Linked DNA regions of Aquabacterium sp. OR-4. Each later gene encodes a partner of the first gene's protein in a complex. Links are inferred from orthologs where the notes say so. Each region holds a gene or a part of one and is shown on either strand. Other genes may lie near its edges. The genes, in order: tsaD and tsaB.

Region 1 (14,916 bases):
GGCTCGCCCACGCAGTAACCGTCCATGTTGCCCACGCGCATGTTGGCCACCATCTGCGGCGGCGGCACGGTGATCACCTTGGCGTCCTTCATCGGGTTCACGCCCACGCTGGCCAGCCAGTAGTACAGCCACATCGCGTGGGTGCCGGTGGGGAAGGTCTGCGCAAAGGTGTATTCGCGCTTCTCGGCGGCCATCAGCTTGGCCAGGCTGGCGCCGTCGACCGCGCCCTTGTCCGCCAGCTTCTTGCTCAGCGTGATGGCCTGGCCGTTGTGGTTCAGGTTCATCAGGATGGCCATGTCCTTCTTCGGACCCGACACGCCCATCTGCACGCCGTAGATCAGGCCCCACAGCACGTGGGCCATGTCGAGCTCGCCGTTGACCAGCTTGTCGCGCACGCCGGCCCAGCTGGCTTCCTTGGTGGGGATGATCTTGATGCCGTACTTCTTGTCGAAGCCCAGCACGCTGGCCATCACCACGCTGGCGCAGTCGGTCAGCGGAATGAAGCCGATGCGCACTTCTTCCTTCTCGGGCTTGTCCGAGCCGGCGGCGTACACGGCGCTTTGCAGTCCGGGGATCATGCCGGCCGCGCCAGCGGCGGCGGCCTGGATGACGGAGCGGCGGGTCATGGTGCTGGATTCCTTGGGCGGGGTGGTCATGTGGGCAGGCTTGTTGCGATGAATTTCGGGCAAAAAAAAGCGTCCTCACCGAGCGCTGGTGGCCTTGCGGCCTGCGCGGGTGGGGACGCCATCGTCCTTGGCGGCAGGCGCGCTCGGCATTGAGCGCAACCTGGGCCTGTCGAAAGTCGCCATTGACCTTCTCGAACAATGCAACGCAAGCCGCGTGCCTGGCCTGGCAGGGCCATCCTGCGCCCCTGGCGCCTCGTGCCGGGGCATGGGGGCGCGCAGGTCGTGCTGCGGTGCACCATGCTTGGGCAAAGAGCCCGGGCAGACGGGCGGGCGCGCGGGCGCGGCGTGCATCGCGGCGGTGCCGTCGGGCGGTGGCCCGGGCGTGGCCAAGCAGGGGCCGGGCAGGGGGCCCGGTTTTCGTGGCCGGGCCGCGGCCTGACGGGCGAGGGGGCGGGAGGGGGGGAGGGGAGGGCGTGAGCCGCCGCGGCGGCGGGTGCGCCGGCGCTCGCCGGCGCGGCGCTTCAGCCGAGCAGGTCGGCGGCGTCGAGCATGCGCTGCGCGAGTTCTGCGATGCGCAGCTTCTTGTCCATGGCGGCACGGCGCAGGCGTGCGTAGGCTTCTTCTTCGCCCAGGCCCTGGCGGCTCATCAGCAGGCCCTTGGCCCGTTCGATCACCTTGCGCTCCTGCAGCTGGGCCTTGGCACTGGCCAGCTCGCGGCGCAGGGATTCCTCGACCTGGAAGCGCGCCATCGCCACATCCAGCACCGGCTTGATGCGCGCCGTGGCCAGGCCGGCCACCACGTAGGCGGTGACACCGGCGGCGATGGCATCGCGCACATGGCTGGTGTCCTCGTCGTCGGTGAACAGCACGATCGGCCGCCGGTCGTCGCGGGTGGCCAGCACCACATGCTCGAGCGTGTCGCGGGCCTGGCTCTGCGCATCGACGATCACCAGATCGGGCTGGATCTGCGCGAGCTGGTCGGGCAGAAACATGTCGGCCGGCAGCACCGCCACGATGTTGTAGCCGGCCTGCAGCAGCCCGATGCGCAGGCTGCGCGAACGCTCGGCCTCCAGCCACGCCGAGGTGTCTGAAGGATCGGGCACCAGATTGTCGGGTGCGACCACCACGATGCGCAGTGCCTGCTGGACGTCAGCCATGAGGTTCAAGGTGCAAGAAGCACGCCAATCGTGCAGGCCGTGCGCGCGCGGGCGCCGGGTCGTCGTCGAGCAGGGACAATGTCAGCATGGCATTTGAACTGGAAATCGGGCAGGCCAGCAGCACCGGGCCGCGCACGCACAACGAAGACCGTGCCGGGGCACACATCGCTGCCGAATCCGGGCGCGGCGTGCTGGCGGCCGTGGCCGATGGCGTGTCCACCGGCGGGCTGGGCGGCGAGGCGGCGCAGGCCACCGTGGCCGTGCTGCTGAACGACTTTTTCGCCACGCCCGCCACCTGGGAGACGACGGTCAGCCTCGACCGCCTGATCTCGGCGCAGAACGCCTGGCTGGTGGACCACAACCGCCGCCGCGCGCGCCACCGCGACGGCAGCGCGCTGACCACGCTGACCGCGCTGGCCTTGCGCGGCCAGACCTTCACCGTGGCCCATGTGGGCGATACGCGGGCCTGGCTGTGCCGGCCCGCTGCCAAGGCCGCTGAGGACGGCGCGCCGCCCGAACTCACGCTGCTGACGCAGGACCATGCCTTTGACGCCGCCGGCATGCACAGCCGCCTGACCCGCGCGCTGGGCCTGGACGACGCAGTGCGGGTGGACTACGTGGAAGGCGATGTCCGCCTGGGCGACTGCTTCGTGCTCAGCAGCGACGGCGTGCACGGCGTGCTCGATGCGCCCGAGATCGCACGGCTGGCGGTGTGGGGCTCGGCGCAGCAGGCCGCGCTGGCCCTGGTGGAGGCGGCGCTGGCCAAGGGCGGGCGCGACAACGCCACGGCCCTGGTGCTGCGGGTCACCGGCGTGGATGCCCGCGACCTGATGGACGAGCTGGGCGATGCACGCCGGCTGCCGCTGCCCGACAGCCTGCGCGTCGGCCAACTGCTGGACGGTCTGCAGATCACCGCCCGGGTGGCCGACAACGGCGTGCACCGCATCTACCAGGCACGCGACACGGCCGACGGCCGGCTGGTGGCCATCAAGCTGCTGCACCCGGGCCGGGCGGCCGATGCCGAAGAGCGCACGATGTTGGCGCACGAGGCCTGGCTGGGCCAGCGCCTGACCGAGGGCGGGGCGCCGGGCCTGGTGCACGTGCATCCGCGCCGGCCGGGTGCCGCCAGCTTCTACGTCGTGTTCGACTGGCATGCCGGGCGCACCATGGAGCAGCTGGCCGCGGCCCAGCCGGTGCCGGCCGTGGCCGATGTGGTGGCGGCCGCCATCGCGCTGACGCAGGCCCTGGCCAGCCTGCACCGCGCGGGTGTGGTGCACCGCGACATCAAGCCGGGCAATCTGCACCTGGCCGAAGACGGGCGCTGGCGTCTGCTCGACCTGGGCGCGGCGCTCAGCGGCCGCGAGCCGGCCAGCCAGCGCGAGCTGCGTGCCGGCACGCCCTCGTACATGAACCCCGAGCAATGGGAGGGGGCGCCGGCCGACGCGCGCAGCGACCTGTATGCGCTGGGCGTCTCGCTGTACCAGTGGCTCACCGGCAGCCTGCCGTACGGCGAGATCGAGCCCTACCAGCTGGCCCGTTATCGCCGCGACCCGGTGGCACCCACCCGCCTGCGCCCCGATCTGCCGGTGTGGCTGGAGCGGGTGGTCATGCGCGCCATCGCACGCGAGCCGCGCGAGCGCTTTGAAACCTCTGAAGAGCTGCTGCTGGCCCTCGAGCGCGGCGCGGCGAGGCCCTTGCCGGCGCTGCGCGCCACTCCGCTGGCGCGCCGCAACCGCGACGCGCTGTGGAAGGCCGGGCTGGTGGTCTCGCTGCTGTTCAACCTGCTGCTGGTGTTCTGGTTGCTGTTCCTGCCGCGCTGAGCCGGGCGCCAACGCGGCAGCCGGGCTCAACGCCGGGCGCCAGCGGTGCGGCTGACCGGCGCGCGCACGGCGTCTTGCTGCGCAGAGGCTGGGCGGGCACGGCCGCCTTTTTCGGCCCAGGTGCGTGTCCAGCGGATCTGTACCACGCGCAGCATCGCCAGCATGACCAGCGCCAGCACCGTGAACGACAGGAAGCCGCCCAGGTAGCTGCCGGTGTGCTGCTTGGCCAGGCCCATCGCGTTGGGCAGGAAGCCGCCACCGAGAGCGCCGATCTCGCCGATCATCGAGCCGGCCACCGCGGTGGTCAGCGGCCAGCGCAGGGGCACCAACTGGAACAGCGCACCGTTGCCGGCCCCCAGGGCGGCAAAGCACAGCATGAACAGCAAGGTGGTGACCACCAGCGACTGCCCGGCAAAGCCGCAGGCCGCCAGCGCAGCCGCCACCACCACCAGCACGCCGCTGAGGGTGTGGATGCCACCCACGCGGTCGGCGATCCAGCCGCCCACCACGCGCACGGCCGAGCCCATCAGCGTGGCCAGCATCGTCAGCTGCCCCGCCTCGATCTTGGTGACCTTGAACTGGTCGTAGAAATAGGTCGGCAGAAAGCTGGCCAGCCCGATGAAGCCGCCGAAGGTGACCACATAGATCAGGCTGAAGGCCCAGCCGTCCTTCTCGAACAGGCAGCCGACATGCTCGCGAAAGCTCTGGTGCTCGACATCGGGCGGCTCCTTGGCCACCAGCCACATCACCGCCATCGGCAACACCATGGTCATGGCGGCCAGGCCGTACACCGTCTGCCAGCCGTAGGCCTGGGCCAGCGGGGGCGCAAACAGCACGGCCAGCACCGTGCCCGAGTTGCCGGCCCCGGCGATGCCCATCGCCAAGCCCTTGTACTGCGGCGGATACCAGCCCGAACCCAGGCTCAACGCCACGCCGAAGCTGGCGCCGGCAATGCCCAGCAGCACGCCCATGGCCAGCACGTTGTCGTAGCTGTTGACGAACAGGTAGCCGAAGACCAGCGCCGCCACGATCAGGCCCATCTCCACCATCGCCGCGTTCTTGCGGCCGATGTACTGCGCCAGCACGCCCAGCGGAAAGCGCATCAAGGCCCCGGCCAGGATGGGCACCGAGATCATGAAGCCCTTTTGCGCCGGCGACAGGCCGAAGCTGTCGCTGATGAACGGCGCCATGGCGCCGTTGAGCACCCAGATGGCGAAGCAGAAGTCGAAGTACAGGAACGAGGCAGCCAGCGTAGGCCAGTGCCCGGCGCGCACGAAGGTCTTGAAGTTGGACATGGGTGTGGAGCCTGGCCCCGGGGTCAGCTCGGGCGCCGATGCTTCGAAGCGAAGGAGTTGGAACGCGCCCCAGGCGGCATGACAACCGACCGGCCCCCACAAGCGGGCCCGGCGGGCGCGTCGCGCGGCGTGCTGCCCTCGTTGGCAGAGCGCCGAAGCGGTGCATCAAAGCAGCCGCTGTGGCAGTGTTAGCAATATTCGCGCCTGAAATTTTGGCGCTGGCGCGGTGGTGCGGGCGCCAGCAAGGTGCAAGCCGTGCACGCTGGCGCAGCGCGGGGTGGTGCGCCAGCGGCAGCCCCTACACTCGCGCCCCATGAATGTGCTGGGCATCGAATCCTCCTGCGACGAGACCGGCGTGGCCCTGGTCAGCGCGGGTGCCCAGCCGGACGGCAGCGCGGCACGGCTGCCGGTGCTGCGCGCGCATGCGCTGCACAGCCAGGTGCAGATGCACGAGGCCTACGGCGGCGTGGTGCCCGAGCTGGCCTCGCGCGACCACATCCGCCGCGTGCTGCCGCTGGCCCGCCAGGTGCTGGCCGAGGCCGGTGCCACGCTGGCCGAGGTGGACGTGGTGGCCTTCACCCGCGGTCCGGGCCTGGCCGGCGCCCTGCTGGTGGGGGCTGGCGTGGCCTGCGCACTGGCCGCGGCGCTGGGCAAGCCGACGCTGGGCGTGCACCACCTCGAGGGGCATCTGCTGTCGCCGTTTCTGTCGGCCGATGCGCCCGAGTTTCCGTTCGTCGCGCTGCTGGTCTCGGGCGGTCACACCCAGCTGATGCGGGTGGAAGGCGTGGGCCGCTACGAACTGCTGGGCGAGACCATCGACGACGCCGCCGGCGAGGCCTTCGACAAGAGCGCCAAGCTGCTGGGCCTGGGGTATCCGGGCGGGCCGGCGCTGTCGCGGCTGGCGCTCAGCGGCAATCCGGCGGCCTACGCCCTGCCGCGGCCGCTGCTGCACAGCGGCAACCTCGATTTTTCGTTTGCCGGCCTGAAGACCGCCGTGCTCACCCAGCACCGCAGGCTGCAGGCCGGTGGCGAGCCCCTGGGTGAGACGCTGCGGGCCGATCTGGCCGCATCCACCCAGGCGGCCATCGTCGAGGTGCTGGTCAAGAAATCGCTGGCGGCGCTCAAGCACACCGGCCTGAAGCGCCTGGTGGTGTCGGGCGGCGTGGGCGCCAACAGTGCCTTGCGCGAGCAGTTGAACGCGGCAGCGCCGCGCCGCGGCCTGCGCGTGCACTACCCCGAGCTGTCACTGTGCACCGACAACGGCGCCATGATCGCGCTGGCCGCCGCCATGCGACTGCAGGCCGGTTGCGCCCAGGCCAGCTGCGACTACGCCTTTGACGTCAAGCCGCGCTGGCCGCTCGATCAGGCTGGTTGAGGCGGCGCTGCAGCGCGCGGGCCGCATGCGCTGTGCGTCGGCGCCCCGGCAGCGGAGCCATCCCCTTTTTTTGTGACCCTGAGTGTTGTTGAGATGAATGCATGTTTTCGTGGCGCCCGTCGGCGCATGGCCCTGGGTGTGATGGCGGCCTGGGCTGCGTGGGTCCTGCCCGTGGCGGCGCAGACCGCCGGTGCATCGGCGCCGCCCCCGTCCGAGCCGCTGCGGCTGGCCTTGATCGAGGCCCTGTCGGGCCCCTTCGCCAATGCCGGCGAGGCGGTGTTCCGCAACCTGCTGTGGGCCACCGAACGCGTCAATGCCCGCGGCGGCGTCAAGCTGCCGGCCGCCGCCGGGGGCGCGCGCAAGCTCGAGCTGGTGCGCATGGACAGCAAGGGCCAGGCCGACGAGGCGCTGTCGCTGCTGAAAAACGCCACCGACCGCCAGATCGGCTTCGTGCTGCAGGGCAACAGCTCCGGTGTGGCCAGCGCGCTGGTCGAGGCGCTGAACAAGCACAACGAGCGCGAGCCGCAACGCCGCGCCGTGCTGCTGAACTACTCGGCCGTGGAGCCCTCGCTCACCAACGACCGCTGCAGCTTCTGGCACTTCCGCTTCGACGCCCATGCCGACATGCGCCTGGCCGCGCTGATGAGCGTGCTGCAGGACGACAAGGCGCTGAAGAAGGTCTACCTGATCGGGCAGGACTACAGCTTCGGCCAGCAGCTGGGCCGGCAGGCGAGGGCGGCCATCACCGCGCGCCGGCCCGACATCGAGATCGTCGGCGACGAGCTGCACCCGATGGGGCGGGTGAAGGACTTCATGCCCTACGCCACCAAGATCCGCGCCAGTGGTGCGCAGGCGGTGATCACCGGCAACTGGGGCAACGACCTCACGCTGCTGGTCAAGGCCACGCGCGAGCTGGGCGTGCCGCTCAAGTACTACACCTTCTATGCCAATGCGCTGGGCGCGCCGGCGGCGCTGGGCGATGCCGGCGTGGGCGCCGTGCTGGCGGTGGCCGAATGGCACCCGAACCTGGGCGACGCGCCCAGCGAGGCCCTGGTGTCGGCCTTCCACAAGCGCTTTCCCGATCCGCGCGACGACTACCTGCATGCCCGCATGCAGACCCTGGTGGAGCTGCTGGTGCAGGCCATCGAGAAGGCCCGCAGCGCCGACCCCACGGCCGTGGCCCGCGCGCTGGAAGGCCTGGCCTACGACGGCGCCACGCTGGGCGGCGTGCACAGCGGCAGCATGCGTGCGGCCGATCACCAGTTCCAGCAGCCGCTGGTGGTGAGCATGATGGACAAGGCCGGCGCGCCGGGTGTGAAGCACGATGTCGAAGGCTCGGGCTACGGCTTTCGCACCGTGCGCCGCTTCGATGCCCGCGCCATGGAACTGCCCCACACTTGCCGCATGACCCGGCCGGAGTAAGCCCCGCATGATCGACCTGCGCCCCACCATCGCCGGCCTGCCGGGCAGCCGCATCCGCGAAGTGGCCAATGCCGGGCTGCACCGCAGCGATGTGCTGGCCTTCTGGTTCGGCGAATCCGACGAGGTCACGCCGCCCGAGATCCGCCAGGCGGCCAGCGAGTCGATCGCCCGCGGCGAAACCTTCTACAGCCACAACCTGGGCCTGGCCGAGCTGCGCGAGGCCCTGCGGGTCTATGTGGCCGGCCTGCATGGCGACCCGGGGCCTGAGCGCATCGCCGTCACCTCGTCGGGTGTCAATGCGCTGATGCTGGCGATGCAGCTGCTGGTGGGCGATGGCGACGAGGTGGTGGTGGTCACGCCGGTGTGGCCCAATCTGCCGGCCCAGCCCGCCATCCTGGGAGCGCGGGTGACGCGCGTGCCGCTGGCGCCCGATGCGCAGGGCGCCTGGCAGCTCGACCTGCAGCGCCTGCTGGCGGCGGTGACGCCGGCCACCCGGGTGCTGCTGCTCAACGCGCCCAACAACCCCACCGGCTGGACCTTGACCCGCGCCGAGCAGCAGACCCTGCTCGAGCATTGCCGCCGCACCGGCACCTGGATCGTGGCCGACGAGGTCTACGACCGCATCTGGTTCGGGCCGGGCCAGGCGGCGCCCAGCTTTCTGGACCTGGCCACGCCCGATGACCGCCTGGTGGTGGTGGGCAGTTTCTCGAAGGCCTTCCTGATGACCGGCTGGCGTCTGGGCTGGCTGGTGCTGCCGCGCGGCGGGCTCGAGGCGATGGGCAAGCTGCTCGAGTTCAACAGCTCCTGCGCGCCGGTGTTCGTGCAGCGCGCCGGGCTGGCGGCCATGGCCATCGCCGGGCAGTTCGTGCCGCCGCTGGTGGCGCGGCTGAAGGCCGGGCGCGACCGCCTGTGCCCGGCGCTGGCCGCCTTGCCGGGCGTGAGCTCGGCGCTGCCGCTGGGCGGCATGTACGCCTGGTTCAGGCCGCCCGGCGCCGGCGACTCGCTGGCCTTTGCCAAGCACCTGGTGGCCGAGCACGGCCTGGGCCTGGCGCCCGGCAGCGCCTTCGGCCCCGAGGGCGAGGGCTGGCTGCGCTGGTGCTTCGCGTCGCGTGACCTGGCCCGCATCGACGACGGCGTGGCGCGCCTGCGTGCTGCGCTATACTCTGCGGGTTTCGCCTAGCCTCGGTTGGGTGGAGCAAAGGCACGGCACGGGTCGGTTTCACCTGTGACCGCAAGTTAAAACGCCTGCGAAGCACGCCACGGATCACGCAAGAGCCGGGCGCTTCAAGGGCACTCGGAAACCGCCTGGCGCAATACGGGGCTTGCCGTCCCGCAGCGCCGGCCCGGCGGTTTCCATGACAACGAAGGAAACGCACATGACCGTGGCCAAACTCGACCGCGCAGAAATCGTCCAGGCCAATGCCCGTGGCACCGCCGACACCGGCAGCCCCGAGGTGCAGGTGGCCCTGCTGACCGCCCGCATCAACGACCTGACGCCCCACTTCAAGACCCATCTGAAGGATCACCACGGCCGCCGTGGTCTGCTGAAGATGGTGAGCCGCCGCCGCAAGCTGCTCGACTACCTGAAGGGCAAGGCCCCCGAGCGCTACACCGCGCTGATCCAGAAGCTCGGCCTGCGCAAGTAAGCGCACAATGAACACGAGAGCCTGTCTGGTGCACTGTCGCCCAGCACAGGCTCTTCGTCATTTGGAGTCCGAGACCCCGCCGCCACGTGCCGTATCGGCAGTGCTGTGTCATTCCAACGGCGTCCTCCGCAGCGATTCGCGATCGGGGCATCACTGGAATGGCATCCCGCCAGACGCGTGAACGGCAGCACGAACTCCCGGTTCCCATCGGCGCCACCGCAAGCGCGCCAGTTCTCACCGGAGACGCACACATGAGCATGTTCAACAAAGTCACCAAGACCTTCCAATGGGGCCCGCATCAGGTCACGATGGAAACCGGCGAAGTGGCGCGCCAGTCGGGCGGCGCCGTCATCGTCGACATCGACGGCACCGTGGTGCTGGCCACCGTGGTGGCACGCAAGGAAGCCAAGCCGGGCCAGGACTTCTTTCCGCTGACCGTCGACTACATCGAGAAGACCTACGCCGCGGGCCGCATCCCCGGCAGCTTCTTCAAGCGTGAAGGCCGCCCGAGCGAGCTCGAGACCCTGACCAGCCGCCTGATCGACCGCCCGATCCGTCCGCTGTTCCCCGAAGGTTTCTTCAATGAAGTGCAGGTCGTGGTGCACGTGCTGAGCCTGAACCCCGAGGTGCAGGCCGACATCGCCGCCCTGATCGCCAGCAGCGCCGCACTGTCGGTGTCGGGCATCCCGTTCAACGGCCCCATCGGCGCCGCGCGCGTGGGCTACATCAACGGCGAATACGTGCTCAACCCGGGCCGTGCCCAGTTGGCCGACAGCAAGCTCGACCTGATCGTGGCCGGCACCGAAGCCGCCGTGCTGATGGTGGAATCCGAGGCCGACCAGCTGTCTGAAGAAATCATGCTGGGTGGCGTGGTCTTCGGCCACGACATGGGCAAGATCGCCATCAGCGCGATCAACGCGCTGGTGCGCGACGCCGGCAAGCCCGAGTGGCAATGGACGGCCCCGGCCAAGGACGAAGCCTTCATCGCCAAGGTCACCGAGCTGGCCGAGCCCAAGCTGCGCGCCGCCTACCAGATCCGCAGCAAGCAGGCCCGCACCCAGGCCTGCCGCGAAGCCACCAGCGAGACCCTGGCCGCCCTCAAGGCCGATGGCCAGGCCTTTGACAGCGTGGCCGTCGAAGGCCTGCTGTTCGAGATCGAGGCGCGCATCGTGCGCGGCCAGATCCTGGCCGGCGAGCCGCGCATCGACGGCCGCGACACGCGCACCGTGCGCCCGATCGAGATCCGCAACAGCGTGCTGCCGCGCACCCACGGCTCGGCGCTGTTCACCCGAGGCGAGACCCAGGCCCTGGTGATCGCCACGCTGGGCACCGAGCAGGACGCGCAGAAGATCGACGCGCTGGCCGGTGAGTACCAGGACCGCTTCCTGTTCCACTACAACATGCCCCCGTTCGCCACCGGCGAAACCGGCCGCGTGGGCAGCCCCAAGCGCCGCGAGATCGGCCACGGCCGTCTGGCCAAGCGCGCCCTGGTGCCGCTGCTGCCGCCCAAGGACGAGTTCCCGTACACGGTGCGCGTGGTCTCCGAGATCACCGAGTCCAACGGTTCTTCCAGCATGGCCTCGGTGTGCGGTGGCTGTCTGGCGCTGATGGACGCCGGCGTGCCGATGAAGGCCCACGTGGCCGGCATCGCCATGGGCCTGATCAAGGAAGGCAACCGCTTCGCGGTGCTGACCGACATCCTGGGCGATGAGGATCACCTCGGCGACATGGACTTCAAGGTGGCTGGCACCACCGCCGGCGTGACCGCCCTGCAGATGGACATCAAGATCCAGGGCATCACCAAGGAGATCATGCAGGTGGCGCTGGCCCAGGCCAAGGAAGCGCGCATGCACATCCTGGGCAAGATGCAGGAAGCCATGGGCGAGGCCAAGGCCGACGTGAGCCAGTTCGCGCCGCGCCTGTACACGATGAAGATCAACCCCGAGAAGATCCGTGACGTGATCGGCAAGGGCGGCGCCACCATCCGTGCGCTGACCGAAGAGACCGGCACCCAGATCGACATCGGCGAAGACGGCACCATCACCATCGCCAGCACCGACGCCGACAAGGCCGCGATCGCCAAGAAGCGCATCGAGGACATCACGGCCGAGGCCGAGGTGGGCGCCATCTACGAAGGCCCGGTCACCAAGATCCTGGACTTCGGCGCGCTGATCAACATCCTGCCCGGCAAGGACGGCCTGCTGCACATCAGCCAGATCGCCCACCAGCGCGTCGAGCGCGTGGAAGACTTCCTCAAGGAAGGCCAGGTCGTGAAGGTCAAGGTGCTCGAGACCGACGAGAAGGGCCGCATCAAGCTGAGCCTGAAGGCCCTGCTCGAGAAGCCCGAGGGCTACGAGGAAGAGCGCTTCGAGCGCCCGCGCCGCGAGTTCGGTGACCGCAACGACCGTGGCCCGCGTGGCGACCGTGGCGACCGTGGCCCGCGCCGCGAGCGCAGCGACCGTGGTGACCGCCCCGAGCGTGCCGAGCAGGCACCGCGCGAGGCCGGCGACAACGCCGCCGGCGGCGAAGGCGCACCGGCCGACGGCCAGGGCCGCGACCCGCACTCGCAGCAGCCCTGAGCCCGCTGCGCCGCCACCCGACTTGCTGACCCCTTGACGCAGGAGCCCAGACCATGCGCGCGATCGAGATCCGGGGCTTTGGTGCGCCCGACGTGCTGGTCGAGACCACCCGGCCCGATCCGGTGCCGGCGGCGGGTGAGCTGCTGGTGCAGGTCACGGCCTCGGGCATCAACCGGCCCGACGTGCTGCAGCGCAAGGGCGCCTATGCGCCCCCGCCCGGCGCGTCGGATCTGCCGGGTCTGGAGATCGCCGGCACCATCGTCGGGGGTGATGCGGCCGAGCTGGCGGCTGCCGGCTGGCGCCTGGGCGACCGCATCTGTGCCCTGGTGGCTGGCGGCGGTTATGCCCAGCGCTGCACCGCCCCGATCGCCCAGTGCCTGCCGGTGCCGGCCGGCCTGAGCGACATCGAGGCGGCGGCGCTGCCGGAGACCTTCTTCACCGTCTGGTCCAACGTGTTCGACCGTGGCGGCCTGCAGGCCGGCGAGACGCTGCTGGTGCAGGGCGGTTCGTCGGGCATCGGCGTCACGGCGATCGCGCTGGCCAAGGCCTTCGGCGCGAAGGTGCTGGTCACCGCCGGCAGTGACGACAAGGTGGCGGCCTGCGTGGCCCTGGGTGCCGATGTCGGCATCAACTACAAGACCCAGGACTTCGTGGCCGAGGTCAAGGCCGCCACCGCTGGCCGGGGTGCCGACGTGGTGCTCGACATGGTGGCCGGCGACTACGTGGCGCGTGAGGTGGCCTGTCTGGCCGACGACGGCCGCATCGTGATCATTGCGGTGCAGGGCGGCGTCCAGAGCGGCTTCAATGCCGGCGACCTGCTGCGCCGGCGGCTGACCATCACCGGCAGCACGCTGCGGCCGCGTCCGGTGGCGTTCAAGGGCGCCATCGCGGCGGCCCTGCGCGCCAGGGTGTGGCCGCTGATCGAGTCCGGCCAGGTCAGGCCGGTGATCCACACCGTGTTCCCGGCGGCCCAGGCAGCGGCCGCCCATGCATTGATGGAGTCCAGCAGGCACGTCGGCAAGATCGTGCTCGACTGGACCGTCTGAAGGAGTACATGACCATGCGACGCAAACTCGTGGCCGGCAACTGGAAGATGCACGGCAGCCATTCGGCCAATGCCGAGCTGCTGGCCGGCATTTCCGCGGCGCGGCCTTTCGGCTGCGATCTGGCGGTGTGCGTGCCGTTCCCGTACCTGTCGGAAACCGCCGTGGCGCTGGCCGGCAGCGATGTGCGCTGGGGCGCGCAAGACTGCTCCGCGCACGAGCAGGGCGCCTACACCGGCGAGGTGTCGGCGGCCATGCTGGCCGAGTTCGGCTGCCGCTATGCCATCGTGGGCCACAGCGAGCGCCGCCAGTACCACGCCGAGACCGATCAGCTGGTGGCCGACAAGGCCAAGGCCGCGCTGGGCCGCGGCATCACGCCCATCGTCTGCGTGGGCGAGACCCTGGCGCAGCGCGAGGCCGGCGAGACCGAGCTGGTGGTCAAGCGCCAGCTCTCGGCCGTGATCCACACGCTGGCGCACTGCGTTGGCGAGATGGTGGTGGCCTACGAGCCGGTGTGGGCCATCGGCACCGGCAAGGTGGCCACGCCCGAGCAGGCGCAGGCCGTGCACGCGCTGCTGCGCGCGCAACTGCGTGCCGCCACGCCGCAGGCCGACGCCATGAAGATCCTCTACGGCGGCAGCATGAAGCCCGACAACGCCGCCACGCTGATGGCCCAGCCCGACATCGACGGTGGCCTGATCGGTGGTGCCAGCCTCAAGTCGGCGGATTTCGTGGCCATCTGCCGCGCCGCCGGCTGACGCGCTCAAGCGCTTGTGGCCCGAGGCGCCAGGACGCCCGGGCGAGACCTTTGGAGAACCAAGAACATGACTATCTGGATCAACCTGGTGCAGGTGCTGCAACTCGTGGCGGCACTGGCCATGATCGGCCTGGTGCTGGTGCAGCACGGCAAGGGCGCCGACATGGGCGCCTCGTTCGGCAGCGGCGCCTCGGGCAGCCTGTTCGGTGCCACCGGCAGTGCCAACTTCCTGTCGCGCAGCACGGCGGTGTGCGCGACGGTGTTTTTCATCTGCACGCTGCTGCTGGCCCTTCTGTCCAACAGCGTCTCGGCCGGCCGTGTGAGCAGCGGCACCAGCGTGCTCGACCGTGCGGCGCCGGCCGCCAGTGCGGCGGCCGCAGCCTCGGCCGTGCCGGCCGCTGCGGCCTCGGCCGTGGGTGGCATTCCGGCCAAGTGATGGGCCAGGCAGGGCCGGCGCCGCAGGTGCCCGGGCTATGCCTTGCGACTGTTTGTCATCAAGCATTCGCGCAAACCCCAAGAAGCCAGCAATCTTCGATATAGAATCTGCGGCTGTTCAGCGAGCAATTCCTCACGCAAGCTGAACGGTCAAGCGGGGCAACGGGCCCCACGATGCCGTCGTGGTGAAATTGGTAGACACGCTATCTTGAGGGGGTAGTGGCGAAAGCTGTGCGAGTTCGAGTCTCGCCGACGGCACCATCGGATTTCTAGGCAGGCCAGGGCTTCATCCGGCCCCTGGTTTGCACGCACCGGCCGCTGTTGCCGGGTGCAGGCGCGGCGCGCTGTCGCGGGCGGTTCACCACTGCGGGCAGGCGCGCCTTTTTTGTGGCCGGATGATCTCTGTCGACCACTGCCGCCGCACACCATGGACCTGCAACAGTACCTCCCTGTCATCCTGTTCATCCTGGTCGGCACGCTTGTCGGCATTGCGCCGCAGGTGCTGGGTTTCCTGCTCGGCCCGCAGCGGCCCGATCCGCAGAAGAACTCGCCCTACGAGTGCGGCTTCGAGGCCTTTGAAGACGCGCGCATGAAGTTCGACGTGCGCTACTACCTCGTGGCCATCCTGTTCATCCTGTTCGACCTGGAAATCGCCTTTCTGTTTCCGTGGGCGGTTTCGCTGCGCGACATCGGTGCGTCAGGCTTCTGGGCGATGATGATCTTCCTGACCATCCTGGTGGTGGGCTTCGTCTACGAATGGA
Region 2 (14,976 bases), 1.7 Mb from region 1 along the record:
CTCGATATCGTGATCATGGCGGCGGGCAAAGGCACCCGCATGAAATCCCGCCTGCCCAAGGTGCTGCACAGGCTGGCCGGCCGTGCGCTGCTGGCGCATGTGCTCGACAGCACGCAATCGCTGGCCGCCGAGCGCACGCTGGTGATCACCGGCCACGGCGCCGACGAGGTCGAGTCTGCCATTGCCGCGCGCGGCGTGCTGCCGGTGCGCCAGATGCCGCAGCTGGGCACCGGCCATGCCATCCAGCAGGTGGTGCCGCACCTGGGTGACGACGGCACCACGCTGATCCTCAACGGCGACGTGCCGCTGATCGCGCCCGAGACCGCGCGCGCGCTGGCCGAGGCCTGCGGCGGTGAGCGCCTGGCGCTGCTGACCATCGAGCTGCCCGACGCCACCGGCTATGGCCGCATCCTGCGCTCGGGCGATGCCGGCGGCGGCCGCGTGCTGGGCATCGTGGAGCACAAGGACGCCACGCCGCGCCAGCGCGAGATCCGCGAGGTCTACACCGGCATGATGGCCGCCCCCACCCGGCTGCTCAAGCAGTGGGTGATGGCGCTGCGCAACGACAACGCGCAAAAGGAGTTCTACCTGACCGACATCGTGGCCATGGCCGTGGCCGATGGCGTGCCGGTGGTGGCCAGCCACGCCCGCGACGAGACCGAGGTGCTGGGCGTCAACAGCCCGCTGCAGCTGGCCGACCTGGAGCGCCGCTTCCAGAAGCGCCAGGCCGAGGCGCTGCTGGACGCCGGCCTGCGCCTGGCCGACCCGGCGCGTTTCGATCTGCGCGGCAGCCTCGCCCATGGCCAGGATTGCGAGATCGACGTCGGCTGCGTGCTCGAGGGCCAGGTGCGGCTGGGCGACGACGTGAGGATCGGCGCGCACTGCGTGATCCGCGACGCCGAGATCGCCAGCGGCGCGGTGATCCACCCGTTCACCCACATCGAGGGCGCCAAGGTGGGTGCCGGCGCGCTGGTGGGCCCTTATGCGCGGCTGCGCCCCGGCGCCGAGCTGGCCGAGGAGGTGCACATCGGCAACTTCGTCGAGGTGAAGAACAGCACGCTGGCCCGCGGCGCCAAGGCCAACCACCTGGCCTACCTGGGCGACGCCACGGTGGGCGAGCGCGTGAACTACGGCGCCGGCAGCATCACCGCCAACTACGACGGCGCCAACAAGCACCGCACCGTGATCGGCGCCGATGTGCACGTGGGCAGCAACTGCGTCTTGATCGCCCCGGTGACCCTGGGCGCCGGCGGCACCATCGGCGGCGGCAGCACGGTGAGCAAGGACACGCCGGCCGGCCAGCTGACCGTGGCGCGCGCCAAGCAGCTCTCGCTGGCGGGCTGGACGCGGCCGGTGAAGGCGCCGAAAACGCCCAAGTAAGCGCTCAGGCCGGCGCTCAGACTGGCGCACGGGCCAACGATCAGGTCAGGGCCCTGGGCCCAGGCAAGCGCCGCAGCGCGCGGCGGTCAGCGCCAGCCCGGCCGCCAGGCACTGGCGCGGCAGGCCTCAGCGCCGCTGCGTGGCCAGCCAGGCGGTGGCCTCGGCCGGTGTCATCGGCGGCGCCACCCACGGGCCCTGCGCCTGCTGGCAGCCGGCCTCGAGCAGGGCCTGCCACTGCGCCCCATCGGCCACGCCGGGCGCGCACAGCGGCAGGCCCAGGCCGCGCGCCAGCGCCGCCGCCGCGCCCAGCACCGCGCCAGCGGCGGCATCAGCGGCCGGGGCCGCCGCCAGCTCGGCGTCCAGCAACAGGCCGGCCACGGCGCCGGCGGGCAGCTGCCGCAGCAGGCCCAGCGGCAGCGCGCCACGCCCCACCTCGGCCAGCCAGACGCTGACCCCCAGCGCGCGCAGGCGCTGCAGCAGCTCGGCCGCCGGGCGGGCATCGTCGACACACAGCGCGGCATCGAGCTCCAGCGCCAGGCCCGGCCCCGCGCGAGGCGGCAGCGCGGCCAGCGCGCGGGCCACGCTGTCGGCCAGGCCGGCGGCACGCGACACCAGGCCCGCCAGGTTCAGCGACAGCGGCACCGCCAGCGCCAGCTCGGCCCAGCCGGCCTGCAGGCGCAGGGCCTCGGCCAGCGCCCAGTCGAGCAGCGGCTGCAGCAGGCCGCTCTGCGCGGCGGCCGGGGCGAAGGCGGCCGCGCCCAGGCTGCCACGCTCGGGGTGGTGCCAGTGCAGCTCGGCCTGCAGGCCCAGCAGCCGGCCATCGGCCAGCGCGCGGCGCGGCTGCAGCCGCCAGCCGAACTCGCCCTGGCGCAGGCCCTGGGCAATGCGCGCCTCGAGCTGCAGCCCGGCCTCGATGGCCGCCGCCATGGCCGGCTCGAACAAGGTGACCACCGCGCGGCCGGCGGCCTTGCCGGCATACAGGGCCGCGTCGGCATGGCGCAGCAGCGCATCGGCGCTGTCGCCATCGGCCGGGTGCAGCGCCACGCCGATGGTGGGCGTCACGGCCATCGGGCGGCCGCCCCAGTTCACCGGCTCGGCAATGGCCGCGTGCACGCGCAGCGCCGCCGCACGCGCCGCCGCGGCGCCGGCCAGGCCGGGCAGCAGGATCACGAACTCGTCGCCACCAAAGCGCCCGGCCTCGGCCCCCGGCGCCACGGCCGCCAGCACGGCGCGCAGGCGTTCGGCCACGGTGCGCAGCAGCGCATCACCGGCCAGATGGCCCAGCGCGTCGTTGATGCGCTTGAAATGGTCGAGGTCGACAAACAGCAGCGCCAGCACCATGCCGGGTGCGGCCGGCTGCTCGATGGCCGCCTGCAGCGCCGCCATGAAGGCCGCGCGGTTGCGCAGGCCGGTGAGCGAGTCGTGCTCGGCCAGGTGCTGCATGCGCACGCGGGCAGCCTGGCGGTCGCGGATGTCGCGCACCACCACCATGCGCAGCGGCTGGCCGTCGTGCTGGATGGCGCGGGCGATGATCTCCACCGGCAGCGTGCTGCCGTCGGCATGCAGGCAGGCGGCCTCGTAGGGCAGCTCGCTCAGGCGTGCCATGCCCTCGCGCACCCGCGCGGCATGCGCCGGGGCGATGAAATCCATCACCCGCTGGCCGATCAGCGTCTCGCGCGCGCGCCCCAGCAGCGCGGCCATCGGCTCGTTGAGGTCGGTCACCACGCCGTCGCGGTGAAAGGCGATGCCTTCCAGGCTGGCGCCCAGAAACTTGCGCAGCCGCTCCTCGCTCTCGCGCAGCGCACGCTCGATGTCGACAAAGCGCGTGACATCGCTGACCAGCACCAGCGCGCCCTGCACCTGGCCGGCCCGCGCCTGGCCGGGCGCGCCGATGTGCGGGATCAGGTGGACCTCCACCCAGCGCCGCGGCCCGCCGCCGACCGGCTCGACGCAGCGGGTGTAGGTGACCGTGCGGCGATGCGCCAGCATGCGCTGCACCTCGGCCTGCGCCAGGCCCAGGCCGGCATCGCCCACCACCTGGCCCAGGCTGCGGCCGACGATGCTGCGGGTGTCCAGGCCGTAGAAGGCGGCATAGGCCTGGTTGGCATAGCGACACAGGCTCTGGCGGCCACCGAAGTACGCCACCATCACCGGCAGCAGATCGCCCAGCTGGCGTTGCGTGCGGTGCTGCGCCTGCTCGTCGGCCAGCGCCTGCCACAGCGCCGGCAGCGTGGCCACCACGCCCAGGTGGCAGCCGGCCTCGGGCTGCCAGGCCAGCTGCAGGCTCAGCGTGCCGTCGGCAGCCTGCGGGCTGGCAGCGGCCGCCGCCCCTGCCGCCAGCGGCAGCCGCAGCAGCGTGCTGCAGCCCGGGCGCAGCGCCTGCTGCAAGGGCCGCAGCGCGGCGGGCGCCAGCGCGGCCCACCAGCCTTCTTGCAGCAGGGCCTCGCGCGGGTGGCCCAGGCATTCGGCCAGCGCTGCATTGAGCGCCAGCGCACGGCCCTGGGCATCGAGCGCCAGCGCGGGCAGCGGGCTGTCGGGCCAGCCCAGATCGGGCGCCGGCACCGGCAGCGCGCGCGCTGGCGGCTCGCGGCCCTGCATGGGCACGGTGTCACGCTGCAATCTCGGCCTCCCCCGCCGCGGCCGTCAGGGCCGGGTCGGCGCGCATGATATCGACCGCCTGCGCCCGGCAACACCCTCTGTCGCGGGCCTGCCACCCGGGATTTTTCGGGTGGTCAGTCAGCGGTCTGCAGACAGCTGGCGGCCAGGCACAGATCGTCCCAGGCGCGCGCCTTGTCGGCCGGCTGGCGCAGCAGATAGGCCGGGTGGTAAGTCACCACCAGGGGCCGGCCCTGCCACTGGTGCACGCTGCCGCGCAGGCGCCCGATCGGCGCGTCGCTGCCCAGCAGCGACTGCACCGCAAACCGGCCCATGGCCAGGATCACGCGCGGCTGCACCAGGGCCACCTGCCGCTCGAGATAGCCCTGGCACTGCGCCAGTTCGTCGGGCTGCGGATTGCGGTTGTGCGGCGGGCGGCACTTGAGCGTATTGGCGATGAACACCTGACGCGCCGGATCGGCCGCGCCGCGGCCGAGGCCCAGCGCGGCCAGCATGCGGTCGAGCAGCTGGCCGGCGGCGCCGACGAAGGGCTCGCCCTCGCGGTCTTCCTGCTCGCCGGGGGCCTCGCCCACGACCATCAGGTGCGCCTGCTCGTGGCCCACGCCGAACACCGTGTTGCGCCGGCTGCCGGCCAGGCTGCAGGCCTGGCAGCCGGCCACCGCGGCGCGCAGGGCCGGCCAATCCATGCCGGCGATGGCGCCCGCGGGCTGTGGCGCGGCAGGCTGGCGTGGCGGCGCCGCCGCGAGAGGCCGCGCGGGCGCCAGCGGGCGCGGGGCACCATCCGATGCCGGTGCCGATGCCGCTGGAATGGCCGGTGCCACGGCAGGCGCCGCGGCAGGCGAACCCGCCAAGGCAACGGCCGCCGCCGCAGCCGGCGTGTCGGCCAGCACCGCGCTGGCCGCCGCAGGCGCGGCCGCCGCGGCATCGGCCTCGGTGGGCGGCAGCCACAGGCGCAGGCCCAGGCTGCGCAGCATGGCCTGCTGGCGTTCATCCCAGCGCATGGTCACCTCCGTGCTGGGCCCAGGGTCCGGTCGGCGGCAGACCGGTGGCCGCGTGCTGCGGCAGGCCCAGGCGCATCACCAGCGCGTCTTCGCGCCCGCGCTCGGCCGGGTAATAGCCTCGGCGCAGGCCGACCTCGGCAAAGCCGCAGGCCGCGTACAGCGCGCGGGCCGGCGCATTGCTTTGCCGCACCTCCAGCCACAAGGCCTCGTCGGCGCGGGCGCGGCATTGCGCCAGCAGGCGCGCCAGCAGCGCGCGGGCATGGCCGCGCCGCTGCCAGGCCGGGGCCACGGTGATGTTCAGCAGATGGGTTTCGCCGACACCACGCATGGCCACCATGTAGCCGATCAGCTGCCCGGGCGGCGCCAGGCGCAGCTCGGTGTCGTAGCCGGCGGCCAGCGAGTCGATGAAGTTGCCGCGTGTCCAGGGGTGGCTGTAGGCGCCCGCCTCCACCGCCATCACCGGGTCGAGGTCGGTCACCTGCATGGCGCGGTGCACGGCCTGCACCTCGCCCTGGGCGCGCTGCGGGCCGGCCATCACGGCGCCCCGGCGGCGGCGGCGCGCTGGCGCAGGCGCTCGTCGGTGGTCAATGCCACCTTGTCGCGCAGGTACAGCGGCAAGGCCTGGTCGGCGTTGATCTGGGCGCCACGCGCCCAGGCCGCGCCGGCCAGGCGCAGCAGCGCACCGGCCCGGCCGCCAGCCCCCTGTGCGGCCGGCTGAGCCTGCGCGGGATGCTCGGCCGGCTCGATGCAGCGCACACCCTGCACCGGCAGGCGTGCACCGAACAGCCGCGGCGCGTTGCCGGCCACGCGCTGCGGCTGGGCCCGGGCCCAGCGCTCGGCCAGCGCGGCCTGGGTGTACAGCGCCGGGGCCTGCCGGGTGTGCCAGCCCTCGGCGGCGTCGAAGTGGTACTCGGCGGCGTAGACCTCGTCCATGCGCGCATCCACCGCCACCCACCAGGCGCCGGTGCCGTCATCGGGCTGGCCTGCGCTGGCCTGCTCGGCGCGCGCCGACTCGGCCACGATCAGCAGGCTGTCGACCGGCAGCAGCGGCCGGTCGGCGCCGAAGCCCAGGCCCTGGGCCACCGCGCAGGCGGTGCGCAGGCCGGTGAAGGCACCGGGGCCGACGCCGAAGGCGATCGCGTCGAGCCCGGCCAGCGAGGTGCCGGCCTGGCGCAGCAGATCCATCACCACCGGCACCAGCCGCGCCGAGGCCTGGGCGCCGCCAGCCTCATGCTGCAGCCAGCGGCCTTGCGGCGTGCACAGGCCGACGGCCAGGCATTCGGTGGCCGTGTCCAGCGCCAGCAGGCATGCCGCGGCCGCGCCGGGCGCACGGGCTGGCGGGCGGACTGGCAGGCTGGCGGGCGGGCGTTCGGTCATGGCGGCGCGGCAGTGTAGCCGCGGGGCGGCGGGCGCCGCAGCCGGGCGCCCGGGCGCTGCCGCGGGGCGGCGCGGGCGCCGCTCAGAACGGGTTGTTGAGCGCGCGCGACTGCGCCTGGCTGCCGATCAGGCTGTGCGCCTGCGGGCCCAGGTGGATGCTGTCGGCCCACAGGTGGCTGGTGCTCGAGGCGCCGCTGACCAGCGTGCTGAGCGTGCACTGGGTGGCCACGGTGACCTGGGCGGCATCGCAGGCCGCCACGTCGGGCGAGGCCGGCGAGGCCAGGTAGCCGGAGGGCAGCTTGTAGACCGCGGCCACCACGTCATCGACCAGCACCAGGCCGTAGTTGCGGCCGTCGTAGGCGGTGGCGTCGATGTTGGTGCGCAACTCGGCGTTGAAGTCGTAGGTCAGCTGCGACAGCAGGGCCTTGGCATTCGGGCGCGAAAGCTGCTCGCTCACGGCATAGGGCGACAGGCCCAGGTCGGGCATCGTGAAGATCAGCGCGCGCGCGCCGGTCTTGAGGATGTCGTTGTTGACGCGCTCGGCCGCGGCCTTGCCGCGGCGCTTGGCCTCGGCGCGCGCACCGGCCTCGCCCATCAGGCCGCCCTTGACCTGGGCATACACCGCCAGCACGTCGTGCACGCCGATCATCATGGTGACCATGTCGCGCCGGCTCAGGCCGCCGCTGACTTCGGCCACCTGCTGGCGCAGGCCGGCCGCGGGGTCTTCCACGGTGGCGTTTTCCTTGGCCAGGATGAAGGCCTTGACCGTGGCATCGGTCGGATTGCATTCCTTGAACACGAAGCCGTACAGGCTGGCCACCGACTGCGCAAAGGTCGGCAGCGACAGGCACTTGCCGGTGCTGGTGGAACTGCGGTCGTTGATCGAGTACTTGTGGCCGTCGTGCTTGCCGCCGGTATCGGTGGCGTCGGCGATCATGCTGCTCTCGTCACCCAGCACCACCAGGCGGTCGGGCTTGAACGACTCCACCTGCGAGGTGCCGCCACCGCAGCCAGCCACCAGGGCCGCGGCCACGGCCAGCGCACCGGCGCCCCGCACACGGGTCAGCCAGTGCGGCAGGCGGCGGGTCAAATCACGCGAGAGACTCATCGACATTCCAGTTCAGCTTCATCAGGCAACGGCGCCAGGCTGGCGGCCGTCATGGCCTGGGTCGGCAGCGGCGCGCCGCAGGCGGTCGCGCACGCCTTCCCAGGCCGGCAGATCGGGCGGTTGCTCGATCCAGATCTCGCGCACCGCAGGCACATCCAGCGCCCGCAGCACCGCAAACAGTTCATGGGCCACGGCGGCCGGGTCGGCGGGCATCGGCCGCCAAAGTCCGGACGCAGCCATGGCCTGGGGCCCGGCCACAGGCTGGCGGGAATATACCGCCACGCCCTCGGGCGCCTGCGGGCCGCAGGTGTCGGCCGTGCAAAGCGCGGCGGCCAGCGCCCGGCTCAGTGCCTCGGGCGCAAACAGCCGCACCCGCGCCGCCGGCGCGTAGTGCGAGGCCAGCGTGCCCGAGGCCCGCGGTGCGTCGGCATCGGGGGCCTGCAGCGGCTGGCCCAGCGCGGCCTCGAGGGCCTCGCGCGGCAGCGCGCCGGGGCGCAGCAGCACCGGGTGGCCGCGGCTCACATCGACGATGGCCGATTCGATGCCGACATCGCAATCGCCACCGTCCAGCACCAGCAGCTCGGGCCCGAACTCGCTGGCCACATGCGCCGCGCAGGTCGGGCTGACCCGGCCGAACCGGTTGGCGCTGGGCGCCGAGACGCCGGGCACGCCGCGCGCCGCGGCGGCCCGCAGCAGCGCCTGGGCCACCGGGTGCGAGGGGCAGCGCAGGCCGATGCTGGCCTGCCCGCCCGCCGAGGCCGCGGCCACGCCGTCGCGGCGCGGCACGATCACGGTCACCGGCCCGGGCCAGAAGGCCGCCATCAGGCGCCGGGCCGCGGGCGGCAGCGCATCGGCAGCGAAAAACGCCGCGGCGGCGGCGTCGGCCACGTGCACGATCAGCGGATGGTCGGCCGGCCGGCCCTTGGCGGCAAAGATGCGCGCCACGGCGGCATCGTCGTCGGCGCGTGCGCCCAGGCCGTACACCGTCTCGGTGGGCAGGCCCACCAGCGCCCCGGCGGCCAGGCGCTCGGCGGCGGCGGCCAGGGCCGCGGGATCGTCGCCGCGCAGGATGCTCATCGCCGGAGGTTTGATGGAGACGTGGCGCGGCGCCGCGCGCTCAGAACGCCGGCAGGCCCAGCAGCGCCGCGGCCTGCGAGGCCACCGTGCGGGCCATGGCGGCGGTGTCGGCCGTGACGGTGAGGTGGCCCATCTTGCGGCCCGGGCGGGCGCTGGCCTTGCCGTACAGGTGCAGGTGCACGCCGGGCAGTGCCAGCACCTGGGCCCACGGCGGTGTGGCTTCGGCCGCATCGGCGCCCTGCGGAAACCACAGGTCGCCCAGCAGGTTGAGCATCACCGCCGGCGAATGCTGGCGCGGCGCCACCAGCGGCAGGCCGGTGAGCGTGCGCACCTGCAGCTCGAACTGGCTCACGTCGCTGCCGTCCACCGACCAATGGCCCGAGTTGTGCGGACGCGGCGCCATCTCGTTGGCCACCAGCGAGACCCAGGTGCCGTCGGGGCCTGGCAGCGGGTCTTTCAGCACGAAGAACTCGACGCACAGCACGCCCACATAGCCCAGCGCCCGGGCCAGCGCGGCGGCGCAGTCGCTGGCCTGCTGCTGCAGCGCCGGCGCGACATCGGGTGCCGGCACCTGGGTCACGGCCAGGATGCCGTCGCGGTGCAGGTTCTGCTGCACCGGCAGCTGCACCACGTCGTCAAAGGCATTGCGCGCCACCACCACGCTGAGCTCCAGTGCCAGCGGCAGCATGGCCTCGAGCACGCAGGGCACCTGCCGCAGCTGGGCCCAGGCGGCGGCCAGCGCGGCGCGGTCGGCCACGCGCACCTGGCCCTTGCCGTCGTAGCCCAGGCGGGCGGTCTTCAGGATGCCGGGCAGCAGGCTGTCGGGCACGGCGGCCAGTTCGGCCTCGGTCTCGATGCGGGCATGCGGCGCGCACGGCACGCCGGCGCGGCGGAACAGCGCCTTTTCTTCGGCGCGGTCCTGGCAGATGGCCACGGCCTCGGCCGCCGGCGCCACCGGCCGGTGCGCACCCAGCGTCACCAGCGCGGCGGCGGGCACGTTCTCGAACTCGGTGGTGATCGCGGCGCTGCGCTGCATCAGCTGCGCCAGGCCCTGCTCGTCGAGGTAGCCGGTGTCGATGTGGTAGTGGGCCACCAGGCCGGCCGGCGAGGCCGGATCGGCATCGAGCACGGCGGTGAAATAGCCCATCGCCTGCGCCGCCTGCACGAACATGCGGCCCAGCTGGCCGCCGCCCATCACGCCCAGCGTGGCGCCCGGAAGAATCGTCTTGCCGCTCATTTGAGTTCTGCCGTCATGGCCTGGGCAGCGGCCGTCTGCGCCGCGCGGAAGGCCTCGAGCCGGCCGCGCAGCGCGGCATCGCCGGTGGCCAGCATGGCCACCGCAAACAGGGCCGCGTTCGCCGCGCCCGCCGCGCCGATGGCGAAGGTGGCCACCGGAATGCCCTTGGGCATCTGCACGATGGAGTGCAGCGAATCCACCCCCGACAGCGCCCGGCTCTGCACCGGCACGCCCAGCACCGGCACGGTGGTCTTGGCCGCCAGCATGCCCGGCAAGTGGGCCGCGCCACCGGCGCCGGCGATGATGGCGCGCAGCCCGCGACCGGCAGCGGCCTCGGCGTAGGCAAACATCTCGTCGGGCATGCGGTGGGCCGAGACCACGCGGCATTCATGCGGCACGCCGAAGTCGGCGAGAATCCGGGCCGCCTCGCGCATCGTCTCCCAGTCGCTGGACGATCCCATCAGCACGCCGATCACGGCGCTGGGGTTGTGGTGCTCAACTGACAAGGGGTTCTCCGCAAGCGACGGCAAAACATTGAATTGTAGGCGGCCGCCCGCATCTGCCCGTGCCACGCGACTGTCAAAACCCCTGCAGGCCCAGCCCACCATGAGCGACATCACGATCCAGAATTTCGAAACCGAGCTGATCCAGGCCTCGATGCAGCAGCCGGTGCTGCTCGACATCTGGGCGCCCTGGTGCCAGCCCTGCCGCACGCTGGGGCCCATCCTCGAGAAGCTGGAAACCGCCTACGAGGGCCGCTTCACGCTGGCCAAGCTCAACAGCGACGACCAGCCCGAGATCGCCAGCCAGCTGAGCCAGGCCTTCGGCGTGCGCTCGATCCCGTTTTGCGTGCTGTTTGCCAATGGCCAGCCGGTGGACGGCTTTGTAGGCGCGCTGCCCGAGGCGCAGATCCGCGAGTTTCTCGACCGCCATGTGCCCAGCGCCGACGAGGTCGAGGCCGAGGTCGAGACCGCCGAGGCCGAAGCCCTGGAGGCCGAGGGCGACCTGCCGGCCGCGCTGGCCAAGCTGCAGCAGGCCGTGGCGGCGGACCCGGCCAACGACAGCGCGCGCTTCGACTACGTGAAGCTGCTGATCGAGACAGGCGATCTGGTGCTGGCGCGCCAGGCCTTCGAGCCGGTGGTCTCGAAGCTGCAGTTCGAGCCGCGCCTGGCCGCCCTGGGCCTGTGGCTGAGCGCCTGCGAGAAGGCGCCCGTGGCGCGCAGCCCGCAGGCCCTGGCCGCGGCCATCGAGGCCAACCGCCGCGACTTCGACGCCCGCTACGAGCTGGCCCAGCTGCTGATGGCGGTGGGCCGCTTCACCGACGCGATGGACGCGCTGCTCGAGATCATCATGCGCGACAAGGCCTGGCACGACGAGCTGGCGCGCAAGACCTATGTGGCCATCCTCGAGCTGATGACCAAGCCGGTGCCCAAGGCCGCGCCGGGGCAGGACGCCGCCAAGGCCAAGGGCACGCTCGAGCTCACCGGCAAGGCGGCGGTGACGCCGTCCGACCCGGTGATCGACCAGTACCGTCGCAAGCTCAGCATGGCGCTGTTCTGAACGCCATGCGCCCGTGCGCCCGGCCGGGTGCCGGGCGCCGCCGCAGCGCCCCTCGCATCGGGCGTCACCGCGCGCACCTAAAATGGGCGGTTTGCCCGCATCCCAAGGCGTTGCCTCCAGGCAGCGCACGACCTGACCTTCAGTAGGAACCTCTCACATGTTCATTTCCAACGCATTCGCCCAGACCGCCCCGGCCGCCGGTGTTGGTGACGGCGGCACCATGCAGCTGGTCATCATGGTCGGCATGTTCGCCGTGCTGTACTTCGTGATGATCCGCCCGCAGATGAAGCGCCAGAAGGAGCACCGCGCCATGATCGAGGCGCTGGCCAAGGGCGACGAGGTGGTCACCTCGGGCGGTCTGGTGGGCCGCGTGACCAAGCTCGACGACAACCACCTGCGCCTTGAAGTCGCCAGCGGCGTCGAGCTGCAGCTGCAGCGCAGCGCCGTGGTGCAGGTGCTGCCCAAGGGCACCTACGGCAAGTAAGCCCCAGCGGCTTGTGAGGCACGGCCGCCGGTGCCCCCCGCACCACGGCCGCCAGATGCACCCCGCCCGCGGGGTGAACCGCCCGGCGCCGCAGCCACCTGCCCAGCAGGGCCTGCCACCGGGTCGAGGATCGCGACGATGAACCGTTACCCCTGGTGGAAATACGCCCTGCTGGCCCTGACGCTGGTGATCGGGCTGGTCTACACGCTGCCCAACTTCTTCGGCGAGGCGCCGGCCGTGCAGGTGTCTTCGGCCAAGGCCACGCTGAAGGTCGAGGCGGCGCTGGTGCCGCGCATCGAGCAGGCGATCAAGACCGCCGGGCTGACGGCCGACTTCGTGCAGCTGGAAGGCACCTCGGTCAAGGCGCGCTTTGGCAGCACCGACGACCAGATCAAGGCCAAGGACGCGATCGCCAAGGCGCTGAACCCCGATGCCGCCGACCCCGGCTACATCGTCGCGCTCAACCTGCTGAGCCGCACGCCCACCTGGCTGAGCCGCCTGCACGCGATGCCCATGTTCCTGGGCCTTGACCTGCGCGGCGGCGTGCACTTCCTGATGCAGGTGGACATGAAGGCCGCGCTGCTGAAGAAGGCCGACAGCGTGGTGGGCGACGCCCGCACGCTGCTGCGCGACAAGAACGTGCGCCATGCCGGCATCGCCCGCGACGGCCAGACGGTGACGGTGCGCCTGCGCGACGCGGCCACCGCCCAGCAGGCGGCCAATGTGCTGTCCGACCAGCTGCCCGACTGGCAGTGGACGCCGGCCCCCGACGGCAGCGACGTCAAGCTCACCGGCGCGCTCAAGCCCCCGGCCGCCAAGGCGGTGCAGGACGCGGCCATCAAGCAGAACATCACCACGCTGCACAACCGCATCAACGAGCTGGGCACCAACGAGCCGGTGATCCAGCAGCAGGGCGCCGACCGCGTGGTGGTGCAGCTGCCCGGCGTGCAGGACACGGCCCGCGCCAAGGACATCATCGGCCGCACCGCCACGCTGGAGGTGCGCATGGTCAACAGCAGCACCGAGGCGCTGGATGCGCTGCGCGGCGCCGGCCCGGTGCCCTTTGGCAGCGAGCGCTACCTCGAGCGTGACGGCACGCCGATCATCGTCTTCCGCCAGGTCGTGCTGACCGGCGAGAACCTCACCGACGCCCAGTCGGGCTTCGACTCGGGCACCAGCGGCGAGCCGGCCGTGCACCTGACGCTCGATGCCAAGGGCGCGCGCATCTTCCGCGATGTCACGCGCGACAACATCGGCAAGCGCATGGCCATCCTGCTGTTCGAGAAGGGCAAGGGCGAGGTCGTCACCGCGCCGGTGATCCGCAGCGAGATCGGCGGCGGCCGCGTGCAGATCTCGGGCCGCATGACCACCCAGGAAGCCAGCGACACCGCGCTGCTGCTGCGCGCCGGCTCGCTGGCCGCGCCGATGGAGATCATCGAAGAGCGCACCATCGGCCCGACGCTGGGCGCCGAGAACATCCAGATGGGCTTTGCCAGCGTGGCCTACGGCTTCGCCGCCATCGCGGTGTTCATGTGCGGCTACTACCTGCTGTTCGGCGTGATCAGCACGCTGGCGCTCGGCTTCAACCTGCTGCTGCTGGTGGCCGTGCTGTCGATGCTGCAGGCCACGCTCACGCTGCCGGGCATCGCCGCCATCGCCCTGACGCTGGGCATGGCCATCGACGCCAACGTGCTGATCAACGAGCGCGTGCGCGAGGAGCTGCGCAACGGCGCCTCGCCCCAGGCGGCCATCCATGCCGGCTACGAACGCGCGTTCGCCACCATCCTCGACAGCAACATCACCACGCTGATCGCCGGCCTGGCGCTGCTGGCCTTCGGTTCGGGCTTCGTGCGCGGCTTTGCCGTGGTGCACTGCCTGGGCATCCTGACCAGCATGTTCTCGGCAGTGATGTTCTCGCGCGGCCTGGTCAACCTCTGGTACGGCCGCCAGAAGAAGCTCAAGAGCGTGTCGATCGGCCAGGTGTGGCGCCCGGCCGCGGTGGCCGGCTCCGCCTTGACGCCCGACAACACCGACGCCGACCCGGCCCCCAAGGCCTGAGCGCGACAGGAGCACGACCATGGAATTTTTCCGCATCCGCCGCGACATCCCGTTCATGCGGCATGCGCTGGTGTTCAACATCATCAGCTTCGTCACCTTTGCCGCGGCGGTGTTCTTCCTGCTCACCCGCGGCCTGCACCTGTCGATCGAGTTCAAGGGCGGCACGGTGCTGGAGGTCGAGTACACCCAGGCCGCCAACCTCGAGAAGGTGCGCAGCACCGTCGAGGCGCTCAAGCTCGGCGAGGTACAGGTGCAGAACTTCGGCACCTCGCACGATGTGCTGGTGCGCATGCCGGTCAGCGGCGAGGCCAAGGCCGGCGAGCAGGCCGCCACCGCCACGCGGGCCTTCGAGGCCCTGTGCAAGGCCGAAGGCGGCAGCGTGGGCACCAAGGCCTACACCACGGCCCAGGGCGAGCAGGTCAGCCGGCCCTCGTGTGCCGTGGCCGCCGGCACCGAGCCGCTGAAGCTCTCGCGCACCGAATTCGTCGGCCCGGCCGTGGGCTCGGAACTGGCCACTGACGGCGCCATGGCGCTGGCCGTGGTGGTGATCGGCATCATGGTCTACCTGGCCATCCGCTTCGAATGGAAGTTCGCGGTGGCGGCGATCATCGCCAACCTGCACGACGTGATCATCATCCTGGGCTTCTTCGCCTACTTCCAGTGGGAGTTCTCGCTGGCCGTGCTGGCGGCGGTGCTGGCGGTGCTGGGCTACTCGGTCAACGAGTCGGTGGTCATCTTCGACCGCATCCGCGAAGCCTTCCGCAAGTACCGCAAGCTCAACACCGCGCAGGTCATCGACCACGCCATCACCAGCACCATCAGCCGCACCGTCATCACCCACGGCTCGACCCAGCTGATGGTGTTGTCGATGCTGCTGTTCGGCGGCCCGACGCTGCACTACTTTGCCGTGGCCCTGACCATCGGCATCCTGTTCGGCATCTACTCGTCGGTGTTCGTGGCCGCGGCCATCGCGATGTGGCTGGGCGTCAAGCGGGAAGACCTCATCAGCAAGGGAGGGGGCGCCGGTACAAAGGAACACGATCCCAACGACCCGAATGCAGGGGCGGTGGTCTAGTCC

Evidence for each region.
Region 2: the proteins of tsaD (region 1) and tsaB are in contact, whole or in part, in a solved structure (PDB 4WQ4), measured with the Escherichia coli proteins. The link is inferred for Aquabacterium sp. OR-4 from one-to-one orthologs.

What each region holds. Positions count from the first base shown.
Region 1 is NZ_JAOCQD020000002.1:51,826-66,741, reverse strand. The notes cover bases 4,375-7,242. They hold tsaD (tRNA (adenosine(37)-N6)-threonylcarbamoyltransferase complex transferase subunit TsaD), read left to right. Parts: upstream 4,375-5,211; coding sequence 5,212-6,273; downstream 6,274-7,242. Other genes in these bases: N4G63_RS12480 (branched-chain amino acid ABC transporter substrate-binding protein), read left to right, coding at 6,367-7,242; N4G63_RS12490 (MFS transporter), read right to left, coding at 4,375-4,898. Outside these bases: N4G63_RS12505 (CmpA/NrtA family ABC transporter substrate-binding protein), read right to left, coding at 1-626; N4G63_RS12500 (ANTAR domain-containing response regulator), read right to left, coding at 1,148-1,783; N4G63_RS12495 (bifunctional protein-serine/threonine kinase/phosphatase), read left to right, coding at 1,870-3,603; more of N4G63_RS12490, read right to left, coding at 3,630-4,374; more of N4G63_RS12480, read left to right, coding at 7,243-7,695; N4G63_RS12475 (pyridoxal phosphate-dependent aminotransferase), read left to right, coding at 7,712-8,875; rpsO (30S ribosomal protein S15), read left to right, coding at 9,072-9,341; pnp (polyribonucleotide nucleotidyltransferase), read left to right, coding at 9,593-11,920; N4G63_RS12460 (NAD(P)H-quinone oxidoreductase), read left to right, coding at 11,974-12,966; tpiA (triose-phosphate isomerase), read left to right, coding at 12,981-13,721; preprotein translocase subunit SecG, read left to right, coding at 13,788-14,156; N4G63_RS12440 (NADH-quinone oxidoreductase subunit A), read left to right, coding at 14,583-14,916.
Region 2 is NZ_JAOCQD020000002.1:1,720,795-1,735,770, forward strand. The notes cover bases 4,454-7,381. They hold tsaB (tRNA (adenosine(37)-N6)-threonylcarbamoyltransferase complex dimerization subunit type 1 TsaB), read right to left. Parts: upstream 6,375-7,381; coding sequence 5,532-6,374; downstream 4,454-5,531. Other genes in these bases: N4G63_RS19765 (uracil-DNA glycosylase), read right to left, coding at 4,454-4,997; rimI (ribosomal protein S18-alanine N-acetyltransferase), read right to left, coding at 4,984-5,532; N4G63_RS19780 (SGNH/GDSL hydrolase family protein), read right to left, coding at 6,457-7,381. In the rest of the region: bifunctional UDP-N-acetylglucosamine diphosphorylase/glucosamine-1-phosphate N-acetyltransferase GlmU, read left to right, coding at 1-1,380; N4G63_RS19760 (diguanylate cyclase domain-containing protein), read right to left, coding at 1,507-3,978; more of N4G63_RS19765, read right to left, coding at 4,113-4,453; more of N4G63_RS19780, read right to left, coding at 7,382-7,482; N4G63_RS19785 (L-threonylcarbamoyladenylate synthase), read right to left, coding at 7,504-8,559; N4G63_RS19790 (5-(carboxyamino)imidazole ribonucleotide synthase), read right to left, coding at 8,600-9,796; purE (5-(carboxyamino)imidazole ribonucleotide mutase), read right to left, coding at 9,793-10,257; N4G63_RS19800 (tetratricopeptide repeat protein), read left to right, coding at 10,403-11,356; preprotein translocase subunit YajC, read left to right, coding at 11,514-11,840; protein translocase subunit SecD, read left to right, coding at 11,979-13,898; protein translocase subunit SecF, read left to right, coding at 13,918-14,973. UniProt on the Escherichia coli protein: Required for the formation of a threonylcarbamoyl group on adenosine at position 37 (t(6)A37) in tRNAs that read codons beginning with adenine.